Regions from separate parts of the Luteimonas sp. Soil_N_1 genome, predicted to be linked through region 1. Evidence: predicted binding sites of a transcription regulator. Region 1 holds the regulator's gene; each other region holds the start of a gene.

Region 1 (7,021 bases):
CGCCGATGCTTCGCTGGCCGACGCGCTGCTGGAGATGAGCCGCAAGCGACTGGGCATGACCGTGGTCGTCGACGAGGCCCAGCGCCTGATCGGCCTGTACACCGACGGCGACCTGCGCCGCACGCTGACCGATCCGGCCATCGACGTCCGCGATGCGCGCATTGCCGACGTGATGACCCGCGACCCGATCGCGATCGCGGCCGATGCGCTCGCGGTCGAGGCGGCGCGCCTGATGGAAACCCGGAAGATCACCATGCTTCCGGTCATCGACGGCGATCGCCGGGTGGTCGGCGCGCTGAACATCCAGGATCTTCTGCGCGCCCGCGTGGTCTGAGCCGGCGCCCATTCATTCAATGCCCGATACCTTCGAAACCATGCCCGACGCCCCTGCCCCCTTTGCCGATGTCTCCGATGCGATCCTCGCCCGCGCCGCCCGCGTGCGCCTGGCGTGCTTCGACGTCGACGGCACGCTGACCGATGGGAGCCTGGGCTTCGACAGCGACGGCCGCGAGATCAAGACCTTCCATGTCCACGACGGTCAGGGCCTGGTGCTGCTGCGCAAGGTCGGCATCGCGGTCGCGCTGGTGACCGCGCGCAAGGGCGGCATCGTAGAGCGCCGCGCCGCGGACCTCGGCGTGGAGGCGCATGTGCACGTCGCCGACAAGCGCGAGCGCGTCGAGTCGCTGTGCGCTTCGCTCGGCGTCACGCTGGACGAAGTGGCCTTCATGGGCGACGACCTGGCCGATGTTGGCGTGATGCGCGCCGTCGGTTTCGCCGTGTCGCCCGCTGACGCGCACGCCTGCGCCGGCGACAGCGCGCACTGGCGCACCCGCGCCAACGGTGGACGCGGCGCGGGGCGCGAACTGTGCGATCTGATCCTGCACGCGCAGGGCCGCCTGGCCGGCATCCATGCCGATGGGCGTGTCTCGTGAACTGGCGCCTCGTCCTCACCGTCGTGTTGCTGGTCGGCGCGCTCGTGTCGGGCTGGTCGGCCTGGCGCCAACAGGACAGCATCGCGGCCGACGGTGCCGGTGACGGCCGCACGGATTACCTGTTGCGTGATTTCGACATCGTCGCGCTCGACAGCGAGGGCCGCGAAGCGTTCTCGCTGCAGGCCCCCGAACTCCAGCAGACGCCCGGCGCGCGCACCCTCGATCTGGTGACGCCGCTGTTCCACATCCCCGAGAAGGAAGGCGACGGGCGCTGGCAGGTCCGCGCACAGACGGGGTGGGTATCGGAAGACAACGATGAAGTCCGCCTGCGCGGTGACGTCGTCGCCGACAGTCCAGAAGGCAGTCCGCGGCCCACGACGATGCGCACCGAGGCGCTGGACGTGTTCCCGCAGAGCAATCGCGCCACGTCCGAGGCGCTGGTCGATGTCGTACAGCCCGGCTCTACAATGCAGGGCACCGGCATGCGCGCCGACCTCGATTCGGGACGGATCGAACTCCTCTCCAATGTGAAACTCCGCAATGACCCCAACACCCGCCGCTAGTCTCCTCCTGCTTGCAGCGTTGGCATTGCCGATGGCTGCAGCTGCCAAGTCCTCGGACCGCAACCAGCCGCTCGACGTCGACGCCGGCGGCAGCGACTGTTCGGTCAGCAACGAGCAGTTGCCCTGCCTGTTCACCAGCGGCGTGACCATCACCCAGGGCACTCTGGAAATCCAGGCGACCCGCGCGGACGTGCGCCGCAGCCGTGGCGAATTCCAGCGCGTGATCCTCACCGGTGGCCCGGTGAAGATGAAGCAGCAGATGGACGACGGCGGCTGGGTCGATGCGACTGCGGCCCAGGCCGACTACAACATGCCCAACGACACCGTGGTGCTGACCGGCAATGCCGTCGTCAACCAGCCGGGGCGCGGCAAGATGGAAGGCCAGCGCATCGTCTACAACATGTCGACCGGCCAGGTGCAGGGCGGCGGTGAAGGCCAGGGGCGCGTGCGTATGCAGTTCCAGCCGCGCAACCAGACCCCGGCGCAGCAGCCGGCGCCTGCGGCGCAGGGCGGCCGCTGATGCTCGTCGCCGAAGGTCTGCGCAAGCGCTACAAGCAGCGCGAGGTCGTCAAGGAATTCGGCCTGACGCTCGATGCCGGCGAGGTGGTCGGTCTGCTCGGCCCCAACGGTGCCGGCAAGACGACATGCTTCTACATGATCGTCGGCCTGGTGCCGGCCGATGCCGGCCGCATCGTGCTCGACGGCCACGACATCACTGCCGAGCCGATGTACACCCGCGCCAAGCGCGGCGTCGGCTACCTGCCGCAGGAACCGTCGGTGTTCCGCAAGCTCAGCGTCGCCGACAACATCATGCTGGTGCTGGAGCTGCGCGAGGACCTGGACAAGGCCGGTCGCCAGAAAGCGCTGGCCGACCTGATGGACGAATTGCAGATCACCCACGTCGCCGACCAGGCCGGCGCCAGCCTGTCGGGTGGCGAGCGGCGCCGGGTCGAGATCGCCCGTGCACTTGCGGCCAATCCGCGCATGATGCTGCTCGACGAACCCTTCGCCGGCGTCGACCCGATCTCGGTCGGCGAGATCCAGCGGATCGTCACCCATCTCAAGGAACGTGGCATCGGTGTGCTGATCACCGATCACAACGTCCGCGAGACCTTGGGGATCTGTGACCGGGCGTATATCCTCAGTGACGGCGGCGTGCTTGCGCAGGGGGCTCCGGAAGCGCTGCTGGCCAATCCTGACGTGCGTCGCGTCTACCTGGGGGAATCCTTCCGTCTGTAGGCGGCGCACGCATCCGGTCGGAGAGTTCCGGAGTCGATGAAGCCACGTCTGCAGACATCGCTGGGGCAACACCTCGTCCTGACGCCCCAGTTGCGCCAGGCGCTGCATCTGCTCCAGCTGTCGTCCGTGGAACTCGAGACCGAGATCACCACCGCGGTCGAAAGCAATCCGCTGCTCGACTGGGAAGAACCCGAGTCCATCTCCGCGCAGCCGTTGTCCGAACGCGGCCACACGCAGGACCAGGACAACAGCCGTCAGGATCACGACGACAACGGTCGCGACGGCGATGCCGAACCCGCCGCTGCGTGGGATGGCGACGACGGCTGGAACGAACGCGGCAGCGGCAGCGGTCAGGGCCACGGCGACAACGACGGTGACGGCGATGCCGCCGACCGCATGATCCAGTCCGAAAGCCTGCAGGACCATCTGTCCTGGCAACTGCACCTGAGCACGATCTCGCCGCGCGACCGCAACATCGGCATCGCGCTGATCGACGCGATCGACGACGACGGCTATCTGCGCGAATCGCTGGACGACATCGTCGCGGCGCTGTTGCCGGAAACGCGCGCCACCGCCGGCGAAGTCGCTGCGGTGCTGTGCCGCGTGCAGCGCTTCGACCCTGTCGGCGTGGGCGCACGCGATCTCGGCGAATGCCTGCGCCTGCAGCTCGAACCGCTGCACGTCGATACGCCCGGCCGCTCGGTCGCGCTGCTGGCCGCACGTGATCACATCGAACGTCTGCCCAAGCTCGGCGCGCCGGGACTGGCGGATGCGCTGGGCTGCCCGCCCGAGGAAGCCGCGACCGCATTGCAGTTGCTGCGCAGTCTCGATCCGCGCCCGGGCGCGCAGATCGGCAACGTCCCGCACGACAACTACGTCACCCCGGACTGCGTGATCGCGCGCCAGAACGGCGTCTGGAAGGTCACGCTGGCCGGCTCGCATTTTCCGCGCGTGACCATCCATCGCGGCTACGAGCAGATGATCCAGCACGCGGGCTCCAGTGACGCCGGCTATCTCAAGGGACGACTGCAGGAAGCGCGCTGGCTGCTCCGCAACATCGAGGCGCGCGGTGAGACGCTGCTCAAGGTGGTGCGCTGCCTGGCGAGGCAGCAGTCAGGCTTTCTCGAGTTCGGCAAGCGCGCACTGCGGCCGCTGACCTTGCGCGAGGTCGCCGAGGAGATCGGCATGCACGAGTCCACGGTGTCACGCGCGGTCGCGCGCAAATACGTGCACACCCCGCGCGGCACGCTTCCGCTGCGCGACTTCTTCGATTCCGGCGTCGGCACCGGCAGTGGCGGAGAGGCGTCGAGCACCGCCATCCAGCAGATGATCCGCGGGCTCGTCGATGCAGAAGACCCGCGCAAGCCGCTGTCCGACGCGCGCCTGGCCGACCTGCTCAAGGCCGCAGGCGTTCCCGTTGCACGGCGTACGGTGGCGAAGTACCGCGAAGCCCTGCAGATCGTGTCCTCGCACGAGCGCGTTCGCATCGCCTGAACTTCCTCCGCCCTAACGTGGTCGATGTAGATGTGACCGACGGCGCTTGCACCGCGCCCCGGCCGCGCTACTCTGGACCCGATCGCCCGCGATCGCGGGCGGGTCCTTCCCGAACCGTAGAAGGAGGTTGCCGATGCATGTCGAAACCCATGGCCACCAGATCGAGGTGACGCCCGCCCTGCGCGATTACGTCGATACGAAACTGCAGAAGCTCGCCAAGCATTTCGATCGCCCGCTGGATATCCGCGCCCAGCTCAGCATCGACAAGCCACACCACAAGGCCGAAGCCACCGTACTGATCGCCGGCAAGACGCTGCACGCCGATGCGAGCGCCGCCGACATGTATGCCGCCATCGACCAGCTTGCCGACAAGCTCGACCGCCTGCTGGTCAAGCACCGCAAGAAGGTCGTCGACCACCATCGCGGCGAGAACCCTGCACGCGACGGCACTTTCGGCTAGGCTGCGGCTCCACGTCGAAAGCCCCGGGCAACGCGCGGCATGTCCTTCATCGATCTCCTCGCCGCCGACCGCATCGTGATGCTGGTGGCGCCCGGCTCGCGTGATGTCGTACTGGATGCCGCCGCGCGTCTGCTGGCCGGCAACTCTCCCACCCTGACCCCGCTGCTCGCCCACGCACTGCGTGCGCGCGAGCAGATGGGCAGTACGGGAATCGGACGCGGTGTCGCGATTCCCCACGCACGCAGTTCGGCGTTCCGCGAACCCCGTGCCGCATTCCTCCGGCTGTCACACCCCATCGATTTCGGCGCCGCGGACGGCCAGCCGGTCGATCTCGTCTTCGCGATGTGCGTGCCCGACCACCAGGTCGACCAGCATCTGCAGACCCTGTCCGGACTGGTGGAACATTTCTCCGACGCCGAGTTCCGCGACGCATTGCGTGATGCGCGCGACCTGGCCCGGCTGCGCAACCACCTGCTCGAACGCGCGCCGCGAAGCGGGCAGCTTCCGGCATGAACGCAAGCATCCAGGCCCAGGAACTCTTCGCGCATCTGCAGGACAAGCTGGCCCTGCGCTGGCTTGCCGGACAACACGGTGCCCGCCGGGTACTCGAAGCGGTGGACACGATCGCGCGACGTCCGTCGCTCGCGGGTTATCTCAACATCATCTATCCCAACAAGGTCCAGATCCTCGGCACCGAGGAACTGGCCTGGCTCGACGGTCTCGATTCGCGACTGCGCTGGGAGACCATCGAACGCGTCATGCAGTACCGCCCGCTCGCGCTGGTGATCAGCAAGGGACAACCCTGCCCCGAGGATCTGCGCGAAGCCGCGGAAGAGTCGCAGACGCCCCTGTGGAGCTCGCCCAACCGCGGCCACGAGCTGCTGAACCTGCTGCAGTACCACCTCGCCCGCCAGCTCGCGCCCCGCATCACCCTGCATGGCGTTTTCATGGAGGTGTATTCGATCGGCGTGCTGATCACCGGCGAATCCGGCTCGGGCAAGAGCGAACTCGCGCTAGAGCTGATCACCCGCGGCCACCGCATCGTGGCCGACGATGCGCCGGAGTTCACCCAGATCGCGCCCGACGTGCTCGACGGCACCTGCCCCGAACTGCTGCAGGACCTGCTGGAGCTGCGCGGCCTGGGCGTGCTCAACATCCGGCAGATGTTCGGCGACACCGCGGTCAAGCGGAACAAGTACCTGCGGCTGATCATCCATCTCAGCCGGCCCAACGCCGACACGATGGCGGGCGACGGCGACGGCATGGTGCGCCTGACCGGTGATCTGGGCGTACGCCAGGTGCTGGATCTGGAAGTTCCGCTGATCACCCTGCCGGTGATGCCCGGCCGCAACCTGGCGGTGCTGGCCGAGGCCGCCACGCGCACCCATATCCTGCGGACCAAGGGCCTGGATCCGGCCGCGGCGTTCCTTGCCCGGCATTCGCAGTTTCTCGAACGGGGATCCTCGTGAGCGACACCGCACCGCCGCTGTTTTATGTCGTCAGCGGTCTGTCGGGCAGCGGCAAGTCGGTCGCGCTGCGTACGCTGGAGGATCTCGACTTCTACTGCGTCGACAACCTGCCGGCCGGCATGCTGGCCGACTTCGTCGCCAACCTGACCCGCGCGGACGAACCGCCGCGTCGGCTGGCAGTCGGCATCGACGTCCGCAACCGCCACACCGATCTGTCGAGGGTGCCCGGCTGGCTGGCCGACGTCGGCGCGCTGGGTCTCGACCCGCGACTGGTGTTCTTCGAGACCGGCGACGAGGTGCTGCTGCGCCGGTTCGCCGACACGCGCCGACGCCATCCGCTGAGCCGGATCGGCCTGTCGCTGGCCGATGCGATCGCGCTCGAACGCAATCTGCTGCGGCCGCTTCGCAGTCTCGCCGACACGGTCATCGACACCAGCGACCTCAACGTCCACCAGTTGCGCCGGCGCATCGTCACCGAGCTCGACCTGGCCCAGGACCAGTCGGTCTCGCTGCTGTTCGAATCCTTCGCCTACCGGCGCGGTGTGCCGCCCGACGCGGACTTCGTGTTCGATGCACGCGCATTGCCCAACCCGCACTGGGATCCGCGACTGCGGCCGCTGTCGGGCCGGGATACCGACGTGCGCACGTGGTTCGAAGGCCAGGAGCTGGTCGGCGAGTTCGTTGCCCAGGTGTCGCAGTTCCTCGGCAACTGGCTGCCCCGCCTGCGCAGCGACACGCGCAGCTACGTCACCGTGGCGTTCGGCTGCAGTGGCGGTCGCCACCGTTCGGTGTACCTCGCCGAGACGCTGGCGCGGCATGCGCGCGAACAGGGCTGGCGCGACGTGGCCACCTGGCACCGGGAAC
Region 2 (7,021 bases), 290 kb from region 1:
GCAACGCGCCGGGCGATGACGCCCGGCGGCGGACTCAGTCCGTGGTGACGCGGTTGATCTCCGCCAGGCTGGTCATGCCCTGCTGCGCTTTGCGCAATGCGGACTGCCGCAGATCGCTGACGCCAGCGCGCTGCGCGGCTTCGGCAATCTGGATCGCGTTGCCGCCCTGCAGGATGATTTCCTGGATCTGCTCGCTCATCGGCATCACCTGGTATACGCCCACGCGGCCGCGGTAGCCATTGGTGCAGTCGTCGCAGCCCACGGCTTCATAGATCTCGATGCCCGCGCGCACCTGGTCCTCGCTGAAACCTTCGGACAGCAGGGCGTGGTCGGGCAGGTCCACCTTGCGCTTGCACTTGGGGCACAGCCGCCGCGCCAGTCGCTGCGCGATCACCAGCGTCACCGAACTGGTGATGTTGTACGGCGCGATGCCCATGTTCATCAGGCGGGCGATGGTCTGCGGCGCGTCGTTGGTATGCAGGGTGCTGAGCACCATGTGGCCGGTCTGCGCGGCCTTGATCGCGATTTCCGCCGTCTCGATGTCGCGGATTTCGCCGACCATGATGATGTCCGGATCCTGTCGCAGGAACGAACGCAGCGCCGCGGCGAAGGTCATGCCGCGCTTGTTGTTCTGCTGCACCTGATTGACGCCCGGCAGGCGGATTTCCACCGGGTCCTCGGCGGTCGAGATGTTGCGGGTCTCGTCGTTGAGGATGCCCAGCGCGGTGTACAGCGAGACCGTCTTGCCCGAGCCGGTCGGGCCGGTCACCAGCACCATGCCGTAGGGCTTGTGGATGGCGTCCAGGAACAGCTTCTGCTGTTCGGGCTCGTAGCCCAGCTTGTCGATGCCCAGCTTGGCCGCACTGGCATCGAGGATACGCAGCACCACCTTCTCGCCGAACAGCGTCGGCAGAGTACTCACGCGGAAGTCGATCTGCTTGGTCTTGGACAGGTTGAGCTTGATGCGCCCGTCCTGCGGGATACGCTTCTCCGCGATGTCGAGCTGCGCCATGACTTTGAGGCGCGCGGTGATGCGCTGGTTGAGCTTGACCGGCGATTTGGCGACCTGTTTGAGGATGCCGTCCACGCGCAGGCGCACCCGGTAGTCGGTCTCGTAGGGCTCGAAATGGATGTCCGACGCGCCGCGCTTGATCGCGTCCACCAGCACCTTGTTGACGAATTTGACGATCGGCGTGTCGTCCTTGCCGTCGACCACGTTCTCCAGCTTGCCGCTGCCGTCCTCGTCGGTGCCGACCTCCAGCGTCTCCAGCCCGTCGGAGTCGTCCAGCGAGTCGCCGAAACTGTCATTGGCCTGCAGCCAGATTTCCAGCGTGCGGCGGATGCTGTCCTCGTCGACCAGGATCGGTTCCACCGTCAGGTTGGTGTGGAACTTGATCTCGTCCAGGGCCTGGGTGTTGGTCGGGTCGGACGTGCCCACGAACAGCCGGCCGCCACGCTTGAACAGCGGCAGCACCGCGTGCTTGGCCAGCAGTTCCTCGCTGACCAGCTTCACCGCATGCGCTTGCGCGTCCATCGTCGTGGGGTCGAACAGCGGCATGCCGAACTCGACCGCATTGGCGGCCGCCATCTGCGCCGCGGTGACCAGCTTGTGCTCGCGCAGATAGATCGACACCTGCTTGCGCGCGGCGGTCGCCTTGTCCAGCGCCTCGCGCGCGGTCGCCTCGTCGAGTGCGCCATCGAGGACCAGCCGACGGGCGATACCGGTGATGCCGACGAGGTTGACGGTGGAAATGGCATTCATGCGACGCAGGTCCCGATGGGCGGATGCAGGCACTTTAGCGCACGGCATGGAGCAGGCAGGCCACGCAGCGCCGACAGAAGATCAGAGCAGGACGCAGGACCCGGTGCGCATGTCACAACGGGTCTGTCGGGTGCCGGGCAGCTGCGGCGTGCCCGTGATGTCGACGCCCAGTGCCGTCGCGTTCTCGGCGCTGGTGCAGGCGCCAAGCGGTGCGATGGCGGGGGTCTGCTGGTCCTGCAGCGCGACCAGTGCAAAGCTCGCGTAGTGCTTCATCTCGGCCTGGCACGCGCTTTCAGCCGTGCGTACGCGGTACTGGTTGTAGGCGGGCAGGGCGATGGCTGCCAGCACGGCGATGATGGCGACAACGATCATCAGTTCGATCAGGGTGAAGCCGCGTGCGGGGCGGTGCATGGGTGGCGTCCTAGTAGTGCGTGTGAAAGCGGACGCAATAACCGGGCCAAAGAGGGAAACATTCGAGAGACGCTGTCTTTCGAATAACGCATTGGGACAGCCGTCGTGATCTTGAAGAGCGTTCCTGGGGGGGATTGCGCCCGTGTCACGAACTGCGAGGGCGCCTCGATGATCGAGAAGCACGGTCAGCGGCAGTTTCCCCGGCTGACAGGTCGCCCGGCTGGACGCACGCCCGAGAACCGGCCGGTCCTGGCCTCGACCCATGCCTTGAACGTGTCGCCGCCGAACGCGCGTTGCTGTTTGAGATGGGCGCGGATCTCGGCCGCCAGTCCCGCCGGGAGCGCGTCTTCGAACAGCTGGCGATAGGCGGTTCGGCGTGAGGCAGGGTCGGGTGCAAGCGCCTGATAGGTGTCGTGGGGCGTGAGCAGCAGATCGTGGTGGCCATACGCGTTGCTGCGGAAGCTTGACCACGCGTAGTCATCCGGACGCTCGACCATCCATGCCCTGACGGGATTGAGCTCGATGTAGCGCATGCAAGCCAGCAGGTAATGGTCCGAGTCGACCAGACAGGCTTTGTATCGCCCTTCCCACAGCGTGCCGGTGCGGCCATGCCGTCCGTTGAACAGCCCAACGTAGTTGCGCGAGAAGGTCTGCATCAGGCGCGACAGTGCGCCGACTCCGGCGGCGGGATCAGCAGGTGGACGTGATTGGTCATCAGGACGTAGGCGTGGAGGCAGCACCCGAAACGCGTCAGTGCCTGGGCCAGCACGTTCAGGTATCGATGGCGGTCTCCATCGTCCAGAAAGCAGGGCAGGCGATTGTTGCCGCGTTGGATGATGTGTTGGGGATGCCGGGTAGGTCGGGTCTGGGGTGGCGGGCCATGGGTGGACCATGCCCGGCGCGTTGCGCGCTTCGTATAGGCGCTGTGGCGTTCGCGTTGTCAAACTCGGATGTTGCAAGAGTGGGCACCGTCATACCGACGGGAATCGATCCGGGTTAAACAAAAAACCCCGCCGAGGCGGGGTTTTATGCAAATCATGGCGTCAAGTCGAACGCGAAGGTGGCAGGGCAAGGCTAGCTACTTAATTGTCCCTGACACCGTTCTTTCTATCATTCAGTCGGGGTTCGGGGTCGTGCCGCCGCCAGCTGCCAGCTGACAAGTCGCATTGCCAGCGTTACAGGTCGTGCCGCGGGCACCGTCCGGGGACGCAGGCGCAGCGAACGTGATGGTCCCATTGCTTGCAACAGCGGCGTCGTCGATAGCGACAGTGCTTACGCCACACGCTTGATTATCGTAATCCTCAACTTCCATGTCGGCATGGACTGCAGCTACTGCAGAGTTCACGTAAGCCTTTGCCTCGCCGAGGCATGCATTTTCAGCCGCGCGAATCCGATAATTGTTATAAGCCGGCAACGCAATCGCCGCCAGAATCGCGATGATCGCAACAACGATCATCAGTTCGATCAGCGTAAAACCCTTCTGATTCTTCATGGTATTTCCCCTAGGAGTGGATGAGTCACGTGCCGCGTGGCCGGCTGGTGCCGATCCCTGGGCAGCCGTGCAACCTGCACGTGCACGGGGACTGATGCATAACGCGTGCCAACTGCTTCACGCGCGGTCCACGGGGCGTTGCTGGACACGAAATCGCGCTACGGACTGCATGTTGGCTGAACGAAGATGACCCGATGGGTCACATGGTGACGCTTAGGGTCCTTGTGAACGGACATACGCGTCGTTGGCGTCGTCTGCAGCGGTGGGCACTCACCACGCGCGTGAGCCGGGATGTGGTCGTGCTTGAGGGCGTCACTTGCCTGGGCGCGGACCGCGCCGCGCCTCAGTCGATGCCGAGCTTCTTGAGCTTGTAGCGCAGCGCGCGGAACGTGATGCCGAGGGCTGCCGCGGTCTTCGTCTTGTTGTAACGGTGTTCCTGCAGCGACTGCTGGATGGCTGCGCGCTCGATGTCCTCGATGAAGGAGGGCAGGGCGGTGCCGGCAGTTTCGTAGGGGCTCACGGTGCGCGGGTCGCGCGGCGGGGGCGCGGCGCTGGGTGGCAGGGCCTGGTGGGTGCCGGTGACGAAGGGGGATGTCGTGCGTGCCGCGGTCTGGGCGTTGCCGCGCGGGACGGGCAGGTGCAGGTCGGCGGCGGTGATGCGCTCGTCGTCGGCCATCGCCAGGGCACGTTCGAGCACGTTTTCCAGTTCGCGCACGTTGCCGGGAAAGCCGTAGCCCTCCAGCGCGGCAACGGCATCGCTGCTCAGGACGGGCGCCGGGCGGTGCATGGCCTGCGCGAGGCGGCGCAGGATGGCGTCCGACAGCAGCGGCAGGTCGCCGGCGCGGTCGCGCAGCGGCGGCACGTTCAGACCGATGACGTTGATGCGGTAATACAGGTCGTGGCGGAACCGGCCGTCGCTGACCAGTTGCGAGAGATCCTTGTGGGTGGCCGACAGGATGCGCACGTCCACCTGCACTTCGGCCGACGCGCCCACCGGGCGGATCGACTTTTCCTGGATGGCGCGCAGCAGCTTGACCTGCATCGGCAGCGGCAGCTCGGCGACCTCGTCGAGGAACAGCGTGCCGCCGTCGGCGGCCTGGAACAGGCCCGGCTTGTCGCTGTGGGCGCCGGTGAAGCTGCCCTTCTTGTGGCCGAAGAACTCGCTTTCCATCAGTTCGGTGGGAATCGCGCCGCAGTTCACCGGTACGAACGGACCGCTGGCACGCGCGCCCTGGGCGTGGATGGTGCGGGCGACGAGCTCCTTGCCGGTGCCCGACTCGCCGTTGATGAAGACCGGTGCCTGGCTGCGGGCGACCTTGGCGATGGTGTTGCGCAGCGTGACCATGGCCTCGGAGGTGCCGAGCAGGCGGCTGGCGTGTTCGTCGGTGTTGCGCTTGGCGCGCTCGCCCAGTTCCAGCGCCTGGTGGACCAGGCCGCGCAGGACGTGGATGTCGACCGGCTTGCTGACGAAGTCGAACGCGCCGGCCTTCAAGGCGTCGACGGCGGCTTCGACGTTGCCGTAGGCGGTGATGACCGCGACGGGCGTGCCGGGAAAGCGGGTGCTGATCTCGCCGACCAGGTCCAGGCCCGAGCCGTCGGGCAGGCGCATGTCGGTCAGGCAGAGGTCGTAGGGGGACGCGCCCAGCAGTTCACGCGCGGCCGCCAGGGTGGGGGCCGTCTCGGTGCGAAGCCCCATGCGACTCAGGGTCAGGACCAGCAGTTCGCGGATGTCGTGCTCGTCGTCGACGATCAGGACGCTGCGGTGTTCGCTCATCGATCAGGTAGGCAGGCGTTTTTGATGTGACGCATGGTGACAGCTTTCGACAAACGTGACGACTTTGACACCGGTGACCCCATGGCGCGGCCCGGACGGCGTGGGGCCGGGCCGGATGTGCGCCGTCGCCGCCTAGCGCTGCAGCAGCGTCTGCCGGGCGGCCATGGTGACCCGGAAGCAGGCACCGCCGCCGGGCACGGCCACGTATTCAAGATGCGCCTCGTTGGCCCGGCACAGCTCGTGGGCGATGTACAGGCCCAGACCGGTGCCGCTTTCGGACGTGGTGAAGAACGGCCGGAACAGCTGGGCGGCCACGGCATCGGGAATGCCGGGGCCGCGGTCGAGCACGCTGAGCGTGGGGCAGTCGCCGACCTGCTCGATGTGCAAGGTGATGCGGGGCGGGCCGCCGGGCAGGCGGCCGTAGCGCACGGCGTTGTTGGCCAGTGCGGTCAGGACCTGCTGCAGGTGGCGCGGGTCGAAGATCGCGCGCAGCGCCGGCTGGGCGCTGCTGATGCGGACCTCGGCGTTGTCCTCGGTGACGATGAGGCGGAAGTCGTGCAGGAAGGCCTGCGCGGCGCCGACCAGATCGACCGGCTCGGGGCGCGCGCGTTCGCGGCGGGCAAGTCCCAGCACGCTCTCTACGATGCCGTTGGTGCGCATGCATTGCTGGTGGATGATCTGCAGCAGCCGGCGGTCGGCCTCGCCGATCTGGTCGGATTCCTCCAGCAGCTGGGTGGCGTAGCTGATCGCCGCCAGCGGGTTGCGGATCTCGTGGGCGAGGCCTGCGGAAAAGCGGCCCATCGTCGCCAGGGTCAGCGATTCGGCGCGGCGCGAGACCAGCGAGGTGTCATCCAGGAACACCAGGGTGTTGTCGCTTCCGGCGACCAGTTTCACGAAGCGCGGCATCACGTCGGCATGCTCGCGCAGCGCCAGCGGCGTGCTGTCGACGGCGCCGTTGCGCATCCATTCGGCCAGGCGCATCGCCAGGGGCGGCGCCAGCTGCGAGAGCGGGCGACCGTGCACGCCCTCTGCGTTCGGCGCGCCGGCGTCGCCCAGCAGCAGCATGGCCGCTTCGTTGGTCAGGCGGATGCGACCGGCGCCATCGACCAGCAGTACACCGGTCTGCATGCGGCGGATGATCAGCTCGTTGATTTCGGCCAGGTTGGCCGCCTCGGCGCCACGCCGGTCGGCCAGCGCCTGGGTCTCGCGGACCTGGCTGCCCAGCTGGCGGGTCAGCGAGGCCACGGCGAAAAAGCCCAGCGCGAACATCATCATCTCGGCCAGCGGCCGGTCGAAGGTGCCGGTGCCGAACAGGCCGATGAAGCGCTCGGCCAGCAGGGCGGCCGAGGCGGCCGCTGCGATCAGCAGGCCGCTGCGCAGGCTGACGAACAGCGACGCGGCGCCGATGTTGAACAGCAGCAGCATCGCGATGCCGGGCGCGACTTCCGGCACGGCGTGGGTGACCAGGGTCGCCACGGCGATATCGACGCCGACGCCGACGATCGCGTGGTGGTGGGCGTGGGCGGCATCGGCGCGTCGCGCATGCAACAGCAGGCCGCTGGCGGCGATGAGGTAGCCGATG
Region 3 (7,021 bases), 1.1 Mb from region 1:
AAGAACGCGTTGCCTTCGGTGAACGCCGCGCTGTAGCCGTAGGCCACCCACATGATGATCACCACCGAGAACACCACCAGCACCTGCATGATCACCGACAGCACGTTCTTCGAACGCACCATGCCGCCGTAGAACAGCGCCAGGCCCGGCACCACCATCAGCAGCACCAGCAGCGTGGAGGTGAGCATCCACGCCACGTTGCCGCTGTCGAACGTCACGGCTTCAGCCGTTTCCACCACCGCCACGGCGGTCTCGGCCGCCGGCAGGTCCTGCGCGAATGCGCTGCCTGCCACACCGAACAGCGCGCACGCACACAACAGCATCAGGCACAGCGCCTGCATCCGGGTCTTCCACCCGCGGGACTCGATCTTTTTCATGTCAGACATCTCCGTGGGGTCAGAGCGCGTCGGCGCCGATTTCGCCGGTGCGGATACGCAGGGCCTGTTCCAGGGCGAGGACGAACACCTTGCCGTCGCCGACCTTGCCGGTGCCCGCCGCCTTGGTGATCGCCTCGATCGCCGCCTCGAACACGTCGTCGCTGACCGCGCATTCGATCTTCAGCTTGGGCAGGAAATCGACGACGTACTCGGCGCCGCGATAGAGCTCGGTATGGCCCTTCTGTCGGCCGAAGCCCTTGACCTCGGTGACGGTCAGGCCGGTGACACCGGCTTCGCCGAGTGCCTCGCGGACCTCGTCGAGCTTGAACGGGCGGATGATCGCGATGATCAGTTTCATGTGGCTCTCCAGATGCGCGCGCGCCGCGTCAGAACGACTTGGTGACGGCGAGGGTGATGGTGTCGTCGGGACCGATCAGGTCGTTGTCGTTGAAGTTCAGTGCGATGTCGAAGCCGTTGTCGAACGACTTGCCCACACCCGCCGACCAGAACGCGTACGTCGCAGTGCCCGCGCTGCCGGCGACCCACTGCTTGCCCACGGCGCCGTTGAGCGTCCAGCTGGGGGCGAACTCCCAGCCGACGGCGACGTCGAGATTGCTGCTGCCGTCGGAGTCGGGAATGCCGAACAGATCGGTGACGGCGTACGAGTACTTGGCGCTGAGAATGTTCCAGCTCACACCGGCGTAGAGCTCGGTGGTGTCGGCCTTGTTGAAGCCGGCGGGATAGCTGCCCGGATACCAGTAGTGCACGGCGCCGACGTCGTAGCCGAAGCCGCTGTCGCCGAAATCGCCGCGGAAGCCGACATAGCCGTCGAGCTCGAGCTGGCTGGAGACGTCGGGATCGGAATCGGACAGCCAGCTGATGCTGCTGCCCCAGGTACCGACGTAGAAACCGCTTTCGTGCGCCCATTCGACACCGCCCTGCAGGGCAGGTTTTTCGTCGGTCTGGGTGACGCCGCGGAACAGGTAATCGCTGGTCAGCGTGATCGAGCCGGAGACTTCCGCGTGCGCGGCACCGGCGGACAGCAGACCTGCGCACAGCAGTGTGGCGAGTGCGTTCTTGCGTGACGACATGACAGGCTCCTCAAATGAATGGAAAGCCCTCCCCGGTCAGTGCGTACTGCGTCTGTTGTTGTTCTTTTCGCAGGCGGAACGTTCGACGTCGGCGCCCCCTGGCTGCCGTCGCCACGACCGACGCTCTATGGCGTCTGTGCGGCCGCTGTCCAATCCATCGGTTGAATCCCGGACTCCGTGCGCCTGTCGGCGGTGCCGCCCACCGTGGGGGAGGGAGGCGCCGCCGTCGGGCGGTGAAACGCAACGGGGCCGGCCAGTGGCCGACCCCGTGGAAGTGCGTCAGATCGCGTAGTACATCTGGTATTCGAGCGGGTGCGTCGCGCCGCGGAACGCGGTGACTTCCTTCATCTTCAGCGCGATGTACGCATCGATGAAGTCGTCGGAGAACACACCACCGGCCTTGAGGAAGTCGCGGTCCTTGTCGAGCGCGTCGAGTGCCTGGTCCAGCGAGTGGCACACGGTCGGGAAGTTCTTCTCTTCCTCGGGCGGCAGGTCGTAGAGATCCTTGTCGCTCGGGCCGCCCGGGTCGATCTGGTTCTTGATGCCGTCCAGACCCGCCATCATCAGCGCGGCGAAGGTCAGGTAGCCGGACTGCATCGGATCGGGGAAGCGCATTTCGATACGGCGCGCCTTCGGGTTGGCGACGTACGGAATGCGGCACGAGGCCGAGCGGTTCGACGCCGAGTAGGCCAGCATCACCGGCGCTTCGAAGCCCGGCACCAGACGCTTGTAGGAGTTGGTCGACGCATTCGAGAACGCGTTGATCGCACGGGCGTGCTTGAAGATGCCGCCGATGTACCACAGCGCGGTCTGGCTCAGACCGCCGTAGCCGTCACCGGTGAACAGGTTGGTGCCGCCCTTGGCGAGGCTCTGGTGCACGTGCATGCCGCTGCCGTTGTCGCCGACGATCGGCTTGGGCATGAAGGTCGCGGTCTTGCCGTTGCGGAAGGCGACGTTCTTGACGATGTACTTCATCGTCTGCAGTTCGTCGGCCTTGGCGACCAGCGAGTTGAAGCGCGTGCCGATCTCGCACTGGCCTGCGTTCGCGACTTCGTGGTGGTGCACTTCGACTTCGATGCCGACCTGTTCCAGCGTCTTGCACATCTCGGCGCGGATGTCGTGCAGCGAGTCGAGCGGGGCCACCGGGAAGTAGCCGCCCTTGATACCGGGACGGTAGCCGCTGTTGCCGCCTTCGTATTCCTTGGCCGAGTTCCAGTGCGCTTCTTCCGATTCGATGTGGAAGAAGGTGTGGCCCATCTCGTTCGAATAACGCACCGAATCGAAGATGAAGAACTCGGGCTCGGGGCCGAAGAACGCCTGGTCGGCGATGCCGCTGGACTTCAGGAACGCCTCGGCCTGCTTGGCGATGCCGCGCGGGTCGCGCTCATACGACTGCATCGTGGTCGGGTCGAGGATGTCGCAGGTCAGCACCAGCGTCGGATCGGCGGTGAAGGGATCGACGAACGCGGTGGACGCGTCGGGCAGCAGCACCATGTCGGAATTCTGGATGCCCTTCCAGCCGCTGATCGACGAGCCGTCGAACATCTTGCCGTCCTCGAACAGGCCGGGTTCGATGATCGACTTCGGGAACGTGACGTGATGCTGCACGCCGCGCATATCGGTGAACCGCAGATCGATGAACTCGATCTTGTGGTCCTTGATCAGCTTTTCGAGATTTTCGGTGGACATCGGAACGACCGCCTTGCGTGTTGATTGTGTCCTGGATAACGCAATGGCCGTGCCAACTCCTCAGGCTCAATCGAATCAATCATTTACACATTCCGCACTGCCCGGCGGAACCAATTCACCTACGTGATTGGTGCGTTATCCCTACAGATGCACCTTGTTGGTGCGTCAACTCGGCAGCGGCAGGCCGCGGTCGGCCTTGACGGTGCGCAGTACGAAGCTCGAGTTCACGTCGTCGACCGCGGGCTGGTTGAGCAGGCGGTCGAGCAGGAAGCGCGAGAAGTGTTCGAGGTCGCGCACGACGACCTGCAGCAGGTAATCCATGTCGCCGGTCAGCGCGTGGCAGGCCACCACTTCTTCCCAGCCGTTGACCAGCGCGGCAAAGCCGGCGACCGCGGCGCTGTCGTGGTGCTTGAGCTGCACGCGCACGAACGCCTGCAGGCCGAGGCCCAGGCGCTCGGCGCTGACGTCGGCGCGATAGCCGGCGATCACCCCGTCACGTTCCAGCCGCTGCACCCGCCGCAGGCAGGCCGAGGGCGACAGATGGATGCGTTCGGCAAGGTCGGCATTGGTCAGGCGACCGTTGCGCTGCAACTCGGCCAGCAGCAGCAGGTCGGTGCGATCGAGATCGGCGGCAGCCATGATCATTGTCCTGAATTGCGTATCGACGCAGGATTATTGCGCGTATGCGGCGTGGACGCGCAATGACGCAAGCCTGTTGCGGCGAAACGGCGCTATCGTCGTGGATCTGATGAATTCCACCGGAGTCGCCATGTCCGCCCAGCCGTCGAACGCCCCGCGCCGCGTCGAGAACCTGCACACCGACAAGGGCAAGGTGCCGGTCTATGCCACCGGCATCGTCGAGCAGCCGTGGGACACCTACAGCGCCGACGACCACGCGACCTGGGCCACGCTCTATGCCCGCCAGCGCGAACTGCTGGTCGGCCGCGCCTGCGACGAATTCCTGCAGGCGCAGGACGCGATGGGCATGACGCCAGACGCGATTCCGAAATTCACCGAGCTCAATGCGGTGCTGGAAGCCGCGACCGGCTGGACGCTGCTCGGCGTCGAAGGCCTGCTGCCGGAACTCGATTTCTTCGACCACCTCGCCAATCGTCGTTTCCCGGTGACGTGGTGGATCCGTCGCCCGGACCAGATCGACTACATCGAGGAACCCGACCTCTTCCACGATCTGTTCGGCCACGTGCCGCTGCTGATGAATCCGGTGTTCGCCGATTACATGGAGGCTTACGGCAAGGGCGGCGTCAAAGCGCATGGCATTGGCCCGGACGCGCTGCAGAACCTGACGCGGCTGTACTGGTACACGGTCGAGTTCGGCCTGATCCAGCAGGCCGATGGCCTGCGCATCTTCGGCGCCGGCATCGTGTCGTCGAAGGGCGAATCGATCTACTCGCTGGAGTCCGACGCGCCCAACCGCATCGGCTTCGACCTCGAACGCATCATGCGCACGCGCTACCGCATCGACACCTACCAGAAGACCTATTTCGTCATCGACAGCTTCGAACAGCTGATGGACGCGACCGGCCCGGACTTCACTCCGATCTATGCGCGCCTGGCGCAGCAGGACACGGTAGGCGCAGGCACGGTGCGCGACGAGGATCGCGTGTTCCATCGCGGCACGGGCGAGGGATGGACGGCGGGTGGCGATGTCTGAAGGTGCGGGTCGGCGTTCGCGCTGACCCGTTTCCTTGCGTCGCGTGGCGTGCGCACGCGACGCCGACTCCTCACCGGTTCCACGTCCACTGCGCGCCGAACATCAGCCCACGTCCCGGGCCCGGCTCGTAGAACCGGCCATTGCCCTCGTTGACGATCACCGAGCCGATGTAGGCCTGATCGAGCACGTTGTCGATGCGCACGAAGGTCCGCAACTCGCCGGCATCGAAACGCCAGCGGCGTGCGCCTTCCAAGTGCACGAGGGCGTAGCCGGCCGCGCGCCCGGTCGCGAGATCGTCGACGACGACATCACCCACGCCGACACCTTCGATCGCCGCACTCCACGGCCCGCCGGTCCAGTCGAGACGTGCGAACAGCTGCCGCGCCGGCACACCCGGAATGCGCGCGCCTGCGGCGACCGGTGTTGACGGCACGGTGCAGCCGGCCCCGGTGCAGACAAGGTAATCGTCGCGGAAGGTCGCATCGAGCCAGGTCGCCGCCACGCTCAGATCGAGCGATTCGCCCAGCGGCTGGCGCAGCGACAGCTCCGCGCCCTGGCGACGTGCGCGGCCGATGTTCTGGAAGCTGCTGCGGCCGCCGACATTGCGCGCGACCGCAAGCTCGTCGTCGGTCTCGGCGCGGAACAGCGCCGCGTTGAGCGTGGTGCCCGACCGCGCGCGCCACTTGGTGCCCAGCTCGAGGTTGTCGCTGATCGCCGGCGCCAGATCGAACGCGAAGCCCGCGCCGCCGTCGGCGCGGTAGCCGAGTTCGTTGAAGGTAGGCGTCTCGAAGCCACGACCGGCCGACAGGTACACGCGCAGGTCGTCATGCGGCGCGAACGTGATGCCGGCGACCGGCGAGGTCTGACGGAACGCGACGCGGCCGCTGTCGTCGGGATTGGTCGCGGTGATGTAGGCATCGCGCGAGGTGAACTCGACTTCGCTGTGGCGCACGCCGGCCAGCAGCGACCAGCGCGGTGCGAAGGCCCAGTAGGCCTGCGCGAACTGGTCGCGGTTCTCGACGGTATTGCGCTCGTCGCGGCGCAGCCGGCCGCGTACGCCGAGCGTGTCGCCAACGAAGTTCTCGAAACCCTGCCGGTCCTGCCGCTGGCGATCGGCATTCGCACCCACGGTGAGTTCCAGCGGACGTCCGGCGAGTGCGCCTTCCCAACTCCAGCGCAGATCGAGCCCGCCATAGCGGTTGTCGAGATCGATGACGCCGCCCGAGTTCAGCGGATTGGCCTGCGCCGCGGCCGGAATCGGCAGGTACTGCACCACGGCGCGTTCGCCGCCGTAGGCCATCGCGCGCAGCGTCTGCGCGTCGCCGATGCCGTGTTCGTACACCGCGCCGGCCTGGGTCTGGCGCACGGTCTTGCGCGTGTCGAACTGGTTCGCGACCGCGGCGACCTGGCGGGGGTTTTCGCGCACCTGCGCCGCGGTCAGGCCGAGCGGATCCTGCGCGTCGATGTCGACATGGTTGACGACGAGATCGAGCCGGCGCCGGTCGCCGAAATCGAAGCGCAGCTTGGCGTTCGCCGAATCGCGGCTCGCGGCGCTGTGATCGCGCCAGCCGTCGGTATCGAACCGCGACAGCGCGAAGTTGTAGCCGACCGCATCGGTACCGCCGCGCAGCTGCGTCGACAGGCTCGTCGTGTTGTCGCGCCCCTGGCTGGCCTTGAAGCGCCAGGGATCGCCGGACTGTCCATCGCCGCTCCACAGCTGCACGACGCCGCCGGAAGAATTGCCGTACAGCGCCGAGAACGGGCCGCGCATGATTTCGATGCGGTCGCCGCCGACGAGGCTGAAATGCGACAGCTGGCCCTGGCCGTCGGGCATCGACGCCGGAATGCCGTCGGCGAACAGGCGCACACCGCGCACGCCGAACGTGGAACGCGCGCCGAAGCCGCGGATCGACAGCTGCGTGTCCTGCGCGTGGTTCTGCCGATCGCGCGCGAGCAGGCCCGGGACGCCCGACAGCGGTTCGGAGGCGACGGTGCCGGCGCGGTTGCTGTGCGCATCGTCGAGGCGGATCGCATCGACGGAGGCCGGCGTATCGAAATCGCTGACGCCGCGCAGGCGCGTCGCATCGACGCGCACGCGTTCGAGCGTGGTGGGGGCATCGTCCGTCGCCTGCGCCTGCGCGAAGCCGGGCGAAAGCACGATCAGCGACAGCGCGGACGCGAGCACGGTGGGG

Evidence for each region. The regulator sigma-54, encoded in region 1, starts transcription at its own class of promoters, with help from an activator protein. The targets are predictions, from matches to a motif close to TGGCACGNGCNTTGC.
Region 2: a site for sigma-54 is predicted at 3,762-3,776, ahead of AC3A4E_RS04425 (prepilin-type N-terminal cleavage/methylation domain-containing protein). Genes of this name have one in related genera too.
Region 3: a site for sigma-54 is predicted at 3,198-3,212, ahead of glnA (type I glutamate--ammonia ligase). Genes of this name have one in related genera too.

The regions. Positions count from the first base shown of each region.
Region 1 covers NZ_JBDGKS010000001.1:1,257,025-1,264,045, reverse strand. The annotation lists gene AC3A4E_RS05805 (KpsF/GutQ family sugar-phosphate isomerase) at 1-334, shown strand, start outside; gene AC3A4E_RS05800 (KdsC family phosphatase) at 375-932, shown strand; gene lptC (LPS export ABC transporter periplasmic protein LptC) at 929-1,495, shown strand; gene lptA (lipopolysaccharide transport periplasmic protein LptA) at 1,527-2,015, shown strand; gene lptB (LPS export ABC transporter ATP-binding protein) at 2,015-2,734, shown strand; gene AC3A4E_RS05780 (RNA polymerase factor sigma-54) at 2,771-4,228, shown strand; gene hpf (ribosome hibernation-promoting factor, HPF/YfiA family) at 4,362-4,688, shown strand; gene AC3A4E_RS05770 (PTS sugar transporter subunit IIA) at 4,728-5,201, shown strand; gene hprK (HPr(Ser) kinase/phosphatase) at 5,198-6,157, shown strand; gene rapZ (RNase adapter RapZ) at 6,154-7,021, shown strand, end outside.
Region 2 covers NZ_JBDGKS010000001.1:962,921-969,941, forward strand. The annotation lists gene pilB (type IV-A pilus assembly ATPase PilB) at 35-1,762, opposite strand; partial or broken gene AC3A4E_RS04410 (prepilin-type N-terminal cleavage/methylation domain-containing protein) at 2,071-2,173, opposite strand; gene AC3A4E_RS04415 (transposase) at 2,359-2,829, opposite strand; gene AC3A4E_RS04420 (transposase) at 2,829-3,011, opposite strand; gene AC3A4E_RS04425 (prepilin-type N-terminal cleavage/methylation domain-containing protein) at 3,288-3,665, opposite strand; gene AC3A4E_RS04430 (sigma-54-dependent transcriptional regulator) at 4,009-5,439, opposite strand; gene AC3A4E_RS04435 (sensor histidine kinase) at 5,572-7,021, opposite strand, start outside.
Region 3 covers NZ_JBDGKS010000001.1:152,757-159,777, forward strand. The annotation lists gene AC3A4E_RS00775 (ammonium transporter) at 1-377, opposite strand, end outside; gene AC3A4E_RS00780 (P-II family nitrogen regulator) at 397-735, opposite strand; gene AC3A4E_RS00785 (TorF family putative porin) at 764-1,468, opposite strand; gene glnA (type I glutamate--ammonia ligase) at 1,748-3,157, opposite strand; gene AC3A4E_RS00795 (Lrp/AsnC family transcriptional regulator) at 3,323-3,796, opposite strand; gene phhA (phenylalanine 4-monooxygenase) at 3,927-4,829, shown strand; gene AC3A4E_RS00805 (TonB-dependent receptor family protein) at 4,900-7,021, opposite strand, start outside.